2 linked regions of the Flocculibacter collagenilyticus genome follow. The protein of the gene in region 1 binds, or shares a complex with, the protein of each later gene. Links are inferred from orthologs where the notes say so. Each region holds a gene or a part of one and is shown on either strand. Other genes may lie near its edges. The genes, in order: uvrA and mfd.

Region 1 (3,716 bases):
AACTCTTTAAGTACCCGCTCTTCTGTTACTTGCTTATCATCGTCTGCTTTCGCAACTTCAAACAATAATGCCGCAGCTGCTAGTTCTCTTCTATGTTTAGGTTCAGGTTGGGTGTTTTCTTTGCCTACTAATAACTGTTTAAGTGCATTTAACACATATTCACCTTTTCAATTATGGTTTGAATTACGCTGATATATTTAAATATACGTTGCTATGCAAATAAAGTAACCAGCGTATTGTTTCTAATTGTTATTTTATTCGCACGTTTTACAGCTTTGTTTAAGTGAATAATCAAAGTAGTACAGGTATAACATTAAGTTATGTCGACCTTTGTGCGACTTATGTGCCATAATTCTTCTTTTACTTTCAGGTAATCGTTGCACAATGGATAAGATTGAAGTTAGAGGCGCCAGAACCCATAATCTCAAAAATATTAATTTAGAAATTCCTCGCGACAAACTCATTGTTATTACAGGACTCTCCGGTTCAGGCAAATCTTCTTTAGCGTTCGATACTTTATATGCTGAAGGCCAGCGCCGATACGTTGAATCGCTTTCTTCATACGCTCGTCAATTTTTATCATTAATGGAAAAACCCGACGTTGATCATATTGAAGGTTTATCCCCTGCAATCTCTATTGAGCAAAAATCAACATCACATAATCCACGCTCAACAGTTGGCACTATTACCGAAATTTATGATTATTTAAGACTCCTCTTTGCACGTGTTGGCGAACCTCGGTGTCCAACTCATCAGGAACCACTGGCAGCACAAACCGTTAGCCAAATGGTAGATAAAGTATTGGCGCAAGAACAAGGTGCCAAAATCATGGTGCTAGCGCCGGTTGTGCAAGAACGTAAAGGTGAGCATTTAAAAACACTAGAAAACTTAGCTGCCCAAGGTTTTATCCGCGCAAGGATTGACGGCAATGTATGTGATTTGTCTGATCCCCCTGAGCTTGAGCTACACAAAAAGCACACGATAGAAGTTGTTGTGGATCGCTTAAAAGTCAGAGATGACATACAGCAGCGTTTGGCTGAATCATTTGAAACCGCGTTAGAGTTGTCAGGCGGTACGGCAAAAGTTGCATGGATGGAAGAAGATAAGTCTGAAATGCTATTTTCAGCTAATTTTGCTTGTCCGTTATGTGGCTATAGTATGACAGAGCTAGAGCCGCGTTTATTTAGCTTTAACAACCCAGCAGGTGCCTGCCAAAGTTGTGACGGCTTAGGTGAAAAGCAGTTTTTTGATCCTGACAGAGTTATTAGTAACCATGAATTAAGTTTGTCTGGCGGAGCCATTCGAGGATGGGATAAACGCAATTTCTATTATTTTCAAATGCTCACAGCATTAGCGGAACATTATGGCTTCGACCTAAATACGCCTTTCAATGAATTAGCAGCAGAACATCAAAAGGTAGTGCTAGAAGGAAGTGGACGAACCGATATTGAATTCAAATATATGAATGATCGCGGTGACGTGGTACAGCGTAAACACCCTTTTGAAGGGATATTACCTAATATGTCGCGTCGCTATCGAGAAACAGAATCTAACGCGGTGCGTGATGAGTTATCAAAATATATTAGCCATCAATCATGTCCAAGCTGTGACGGTAGTCGACTGCGTGAAGAAGCAAGAAATGTATTTGTAGAAAACAGTAAAATCAGTGATATTACCTACATGTCCATTGGCGACTCGTTAAGTTTCTTTGAACAATTAAACTTAGTAGGCCAAAAGGCTCAAATTGCTGAAAAAATTCTTAAAGAAATTCAAGATCGACTTACCTTTTTGGTGAATGTAGGGCTTAATTACTTAACCTTGTCACGCAACGCAAATACCTTATCAGGTGGCGAAGCTCAACGCATACGACTTGCTAGCCAAATTGGTGCTGGTCTTGTAGGAGTGATGTACGTACTAGACGAACCGTCCATTGGCTTGCATCAACGGGACAATGACCGCTTACTTGGCACATTAACGCACCTTAAAGAGTTAGGGAATACTGTTATTGTTGTTGAGCACGATGAAGATGCAATAAAAATGGCTGACCACGTTATTGATATTGGTCCAGGTGCTGGCGTACACGGTGGCCATGTTATTGCTCAAGGCACGGTTGACGACATAAAAGCAGAGCCAAAATCATTAACGGGGCAGTATCTTTCAGGTACCAAAGAAATTGCAGTACCAAAAATACGCCACGAACCTCAAGATGACAAGTGGTTAGCACTAAACGGTGCAACGGGAAATAACCTCAAAAATGTCAGTATCAAACTACCTATAGGACTAATTACCTGTATTACGGGTGTATCAGGTTCAGGCAAGTCTACCTTAATTAATGACACTTTATATCGTGTTGCCCACAGAGAACTAAACGGTGCTATGAGCGAAGAGCCAGCGCCATATGAAAGCGTGGATGGCATGGATCAGCTAGATAAAGTAATTGATATTGACCAAAGTCCAATTGGGCGTACGCCTCGCTCTAACCCTGCAACTTACACAGGTATATTTACTGCCATTCGTGACTTATTTGCAGGCACACAAGAAGCGCGTTCACGTGGCTACAAACCAGGGCGATTCAGCTTTAACGTTAAAGGCGGTCGATGTGAAGCATGCCAAGGTGATGGCATGATAAAGGTTGAAATGCACTTTTTACCCGACGTGTATGTACCTTGCGATGTATGTAAAGGAAAGCGCTATAATCGAGAAACGTTGGAAGTACAATATAAACAAAAGAATATTCATCAAGTACTCGACATGACTGTTGAAGATGCACGTGAGTTCTTTGAAGCGATTCCTGCAATATCTAGAAAACTTCAAACATTAATGGACGTGGGCTTGTCTTATATTCGACTTGGACAATCTGCTACCACCTTATCTGGTGGTGAGGCTCAGCGTGTAAAGCTCGCTAAAGAGTTATCGAAAAGAGATACAGGTAAAACACTTTATATTTTAGATGAACCAACCACAGGGCTTCATTTTTACGATATTCAACAGCTGCTTAATGTTATTCATCGCCTACGCGATCATGGTAATACTATTATCATTATCGAACATAACTTGGATGTCATTAAAACTGCGGATTGGATTGTCGATCTTGGCCCAGAAGGCGGTTCTGGTGGTGGTGAAATACTGGTAGAAGGTAAGCCAGAAGATATCGTTAAAAACCAACGTTCACACACCGCAAAATACTTAAAACCGTTACTCACGGCCTAATATAAAATGTAAAAAGGAGGCTTAATGCCTCCTTTCATCAAAGTATGTTAATTCAAGTCACGAACAAAATGTTCGTTATCAATCTGCCTAAAGCCTACAGCCTTTAAAAACTTCTTGTGTTCGCCATGAGTCGACTGAACTTTCAAATTAGTAATACCTAACCCTTTAAGTAGATCTAACCGTGATTCAAATAAAAATTCAGTATTTTTACGATCTCTTACATCAGGCGTAGCATAATCAATTAAAACCTCTGCTTGACCATCTTTTGCTTCAGTTAGCATAAAAAGTCCTACAGGTTTTAAGTTTCTCATGATGACAATTGTTGGCATAACTAGCCAACTCTTATCAAACTTAGGAAAAAAAGACTTTATATCTTCATAGTGTGAGTCCACCATAATTTCAACAAGTGGCCCTTTACCTGAGGCGTAATATAAAGTGTCGAACTGATCTTTAAAGCGATACATTTTCTGTAAAAAATAAACATTAGTTAAGGCAATCCAAGCATT
Region 2 (4,405 bases), 1.5 Mb from region 1 along the record:
GTATTAGTGTGTTGGGACCAGTGGTTCCCTGAAGGGGCAAGATTAATGGCAATGGCGGGTGCGGAAGTGTTAATTTATCCAACAGCCATTGGTTGGGATCCTCGGGACGATGATGAAGAAAAAGCGCGCCAGCTTGACGCATGGGTTATTGTACAGCGTGCGCATGCCGTAGCTAATGGTATTCCGGTAATTGCTTGTAACCGAGTGGGTCATGAATCAGACCCGTCTGGTCACAGTGACGGCATACAGTTTTGGGGTAATTCGTTTGTTGCAGGCCCGCAAGGCGAAGTGTTAGCACATGCTAATGAACAAGATGATGAAATTTTGTTTGCACTTTTAGACAAACATCGTAGTGAAGATGTAAGACGTATTTGGCCTTATTTACGAGATCGTAGAGTGGACCATTATCACGATCTCACAAAAATATACCGTGATTAATGGCAGCATTAGTCACATTGAACAATATCAATATCATTGAATAGCAGATTAAAGGTGTAATTTAAAACATGTCTACCACTAACTTATTAAATCTTCCTTTTGTAAAAAACAATAAAGATAAAATCCACTGGGGAAATTTAGTAGGTAGCGCCCTTTCGCTTGCAGTAAGCGAAGCGGTAGACAAAGCCGCTGGGCCAACATTACTTGTTGTGCCCGACACACCTACTGCACTTAAAATTGAACAAGAGCTCGCATTTTTTAAACAGCCCAATGATTATGACGTATTTGTATTCCCAGACTGGGAAACCTTACCATACGATAGTTTTAGCCCGCACCAAGATATAATCTCGCAACGCTTACAAACACTTTATAACTTACCAAAACTTAAAAGCGGTGTCGTTATTGTCCCTATTAGCACGGTTATCCAACGAATTGCTCCGAAAGCTTACATTAATGCTAATAGCTTAGTGGTTAAAAATGGTGACAAATTTGACCCATTCCAATTGCGCAATGACTTAGAATCAGCAGGTTATCACTCGGTTGATCAAGTGATGGAGCACGGTGAGTACTCATTACGAGGGTCAATTTTCGATATTTTCCCAATGGGTTCAACCACACCCATTCGATTAGATCTTTTCGATGATGAAGTTGATAGCATTCGTATTTTTGACATTGAAACGCAGCGCTCTGGCAATAAACTAGACAAAGTGGAGTTACTACCCGGTAGTGAATTTCCTACTGACGAAGATGCCATTGAACGTTTTAGAACAAAATATCGCGAGCTGTTTAAATTATCGAATGAAAAAGAAAGTATCTATCAGCAAGTAAGCAAAGGAAATATGCCTGCTGGTATTGAATACTATTTGCCACTATTTTTCGATAATGTTGCGACCATTTTTGATTACTTGCCTAATAACACATTGTTATTAACGCTTGGGGATCTTGAAGGTGCAACTGATCAAGCTTGGAAAGATATATCGTTTCGCTACGAAGACAGACGTTATGATGTAACACGGCCTTTATTAGAACCAACTAGTATATTCTTACCTAAAGAAGAATTATTTAGCCACTTCAAAACATACCCGCGTATTACGTTAAGTATTGCCGAGCTTACCAAAGCGGCGGGCAGAACAAATATTGATGCCGCGACCATTCCTGACATCGCCATCAATAATCAGTCAAAAACGCCATACAAAAGTTTACAAGACTTTATCGTAAGCATTAAAGAGCAGCGCGGCCGAGTGTTGTTTTCAGTTGAGTCGGCTGGCCGAAGAGAAACCGTTTCAGAATTGTTGGCAAAAGCTGATATACGGCCACAGGAATTTCAGCACTTGTCTGCATTTTTAGACGCACAAACAAGCGTTGGCTTAGTGGTTGGTACAGCTGAAAATAGTGTAATTTTTAATCCTCACCATAAAACACAACCGCCTGTAGTGCTTATTACTGAAACAGAATTGCTAGGTCATCGTGTCAGCCAGCGCAGGCGTCGCCGCAAACACGAAAAAGAAACCAGTGCCGATGCTATTGTTCGCAATTTAGCAGAGCTTAAAGTCGGACAGCCTATTGTGCACATTGATCACGGTGTCGGGCGTTATTTAGGCTTAGAAACCATTGATGCTGGCGGAACGCAAACCGAATTTTTATCGATTCAATATGCAAATGACGCAAAATTATTTGTACCAGTTTCATCGCTAGAGTTAATTAGCCGTTATTCAGGTGGCGAGCAAGAATCAGCCCCCCTTCATAAACTAGGTTCTGACGCTTGGGAAAAAGCAAAAAAACGTGCTGCTGAACGTGTAAGAGACGTAGCAGCTGAACTACTAGATATTTACGCCCAACGTGAAGCGAAGCCAGGTTACGCTTATAAAATTGATAAAGAACAATATGTGCAATTTGCAAATGGCTTCCCTTTTGAGGAAACCGTTGACCAAGTGGATGCAATAGAGTCTGTTATTCAAGACATGACAAAAGCAAATGCGATGGACAGATTGGTGTGTGGCGATGTGGGCTTTGGTAAAACAGAAGTAGCTATGCGCGCAGCTTTTGTGGCTGTTAATGACGGAAAACAAGTAGCGTGCTTAGTACCCACCACCCTGCTCGCACAACAACATTATGAAAACTTTAAAGACCGATTTGCCAATTGGCCAATTAAAGTAGAAGTGCTATCGCGCTTTAAAACACCTAAAGAGCAAAAAGCAGTACTAGAAGAATTAAATAACGGTCGTGTAGATATCGTGATTGGCACACATAAATTACTTCAAGAAGATATTAAGTTTGCCGATTTAGGCTTACTGATCGTTGATGAAGAGCACAGATTTGGTGTACGCCAGAAAGAAAAAATTAAAGCATTGCGTGCTGATGTAGACATTTTAACTTTGACTGCCACTCCAATTCCTCGAACACTCAATATGGCCATGAGCGGGATGCGCGATTTATCAATTATTGCGACTCCTCCGGCCAAGCGATTGTCGGTTAAAACATTTGTCAGACAAAAAGATAACGCACTTATACGCGAAGCTATTTTGCGCGAGATTAAACGTGGTGGCCAAGTCTATTTCTTGCACAATAATGTAGACACCATTGAAGAAACCGCCCAAGCAATAGCTACGTTAGTGCCTGAAGCGACGGTTACTACCGCACATGGTCAAATGCGAGAAAAAGAACTTGAACGCATCATGTCTGATTTTTATCACCAACGTTTTAACGTGATCGTGTGTACCACAATTATTGAAACAGGCATCGACGTTCCAACCGCCAATACTATTATTATGGACCGAGCCGACCATCTAGGTCTGGCGCAAATGCATCAATTAAGAGGCCGCGTTGGACGCTCGCACCACCAAGCATACGCCTATTTATTAACGCCACATGAAAAGCGCATGACAAAAGATGCCATTAAGCGTTTAGAAGCTATTGAGAACCTTGAAGACTTAGGGGCTGGCTTCGCACTGGCAACCCACGACTTGGAAATACGTGGTGCAGGTGAGTTATTAGGTGATGAACAAAGTGGCCAAATTGCATCTGTAGGTTATACCCTTTATATGGACATGCTGGAACAGGCCGTTCACGCGTTAAAAGAAGGTAAAGAACCAACGCTTGATCATCTAATTAGAAAGCAATCTGAAGTTGAACTAAGAATTCCAGCATTACTGCCAGATGACTACATTCATGACGTTAATATTCGCCTTTCGTTGTATAAAAAAATTGCAAGCTGTACATCCACCGAACAATTAGATGATGTACAAGTAGAATTAATCGACCGTTTCGGATTACTGCCTGATGCAGCCAAAAACCTGATCAAGATAACAGAATTTAAAATGATCACTGAAAAGTTAGGTATTAGTAAACTTGAAGCTGGACCAAAAGGCGGTGTGATTGAGTTTACTCAAAACACAAAAGTTGACCCAAGCTTCATTATTTCCTTGATCCAAACACAACCTCAGATATATCGTATGGAAGGACCTACCCGCTTAAAATTTAATATTGAAGCAAAAGATACCAAAGAGCGTGTGAAACTAATTAATGCAATTTTAAATGATTTACATGAAAGACAAGTTGCAGCCTAACCGTTACCAGTAATAAGAGTGGTATTTTTAAACATGATAAAGCACGTACGTGTTGTTTTAACGATTTTATTTGTTTCTGTTGTTACATTTTCGACTCAAGTTGAAGCGCAAACGCGTTCTGGCGGTGTTCGATGGTTTGAAATTGAAATCATCTTATTTACTAATAACAAAACAGATGCTGATGTCGCAGAAAAGTTTGAGGACAACGTCACGGCAATACCCTTAAAAAGAATAAGAGATTTACTGACGCCATATCATTACCCTGATATTAGTGGTGTAAAAAAAGGGTTATCGTCTTGCGAGTTTCCACAACAACCACTACTTCAAAGTGACATACCTGAAGAGGGCGTACTCCCGAATATACTCGAGCTTGATAAAGCAATTATTAACGCCGAACCTCA

The links.
Region 2: the proteins of uvrA (region 1) and mfd are in contact, whole or in part, in a crystal structure (PDB 4DFC), measured with the Escherichia coli proteins. The link is inferred for Flocculibacter collagenilyticus from one-to-one orthologs.

What each region holds. Positions count from the first base shown.
Region 1 is NZ_CP059888.1:3,334,488-3,338,203, forward strand. The notes cover bases 22-3,410. They hold uvrA (excinuclease ABC subunit UvrA), read left to right. Parts: upstream 22-384; coding sequence 385-3,210; downstream 3,211-3,410. Other genes in these bases: HUU81_RS14820 (tellurite resistance TerB family protein), read right to left, coding at 22-155; HUU81_RS14830 (hypothetical protein), read right to left, coding at 3,258-3,410. Also shown: more of HUU81_RS14820, read right to left, coding at 1-21; more of HUU81_RS14830, read right to left, coding at 3,411-3,716. UniProt on the Escherichia coli protein: The UvrABC repair system catalyzes the recognition and processing of DNA lesions. UvrA is an ATPase and a DNA-binding protein. A damage recognition complex composed of 2 UvrA and 2 UvrB subunits scans DNA for abnormalities.
Region 2 is NZ_CP059888.1:1,827,421-1,831,825, reverse strand. What follows is about bases 127-4,204. They hold mfd (transcription-repair coupling factor), read left to right. Parts: upstream 127-506; coding sequence 507-4,004; downstream 4,005-4,204. Other genes in these bases: HUU81_RS08170 (CsiV family protein), read left to right, coding at 4,038-4,204; HUU81_RS08180 (carbon-nitrogen hydrolase), read left to right, coding at 127-438. In the rest of the region: more of HUU81_RS08180, read left to right, coding at 1-126; more of HUU81_RS08170, read left to right, coding at 4,205-4,405. UniProt on the Escherichia coli protein: Couples transcription and DNA repair by recognizing RNA polymerase (RNAP) stalled at DNA lesions. Mediates ATP-dependent release of RNAP and its truncated transcript from the DNA, and recruitment of nucleotide excision repair machinery to the damaged site.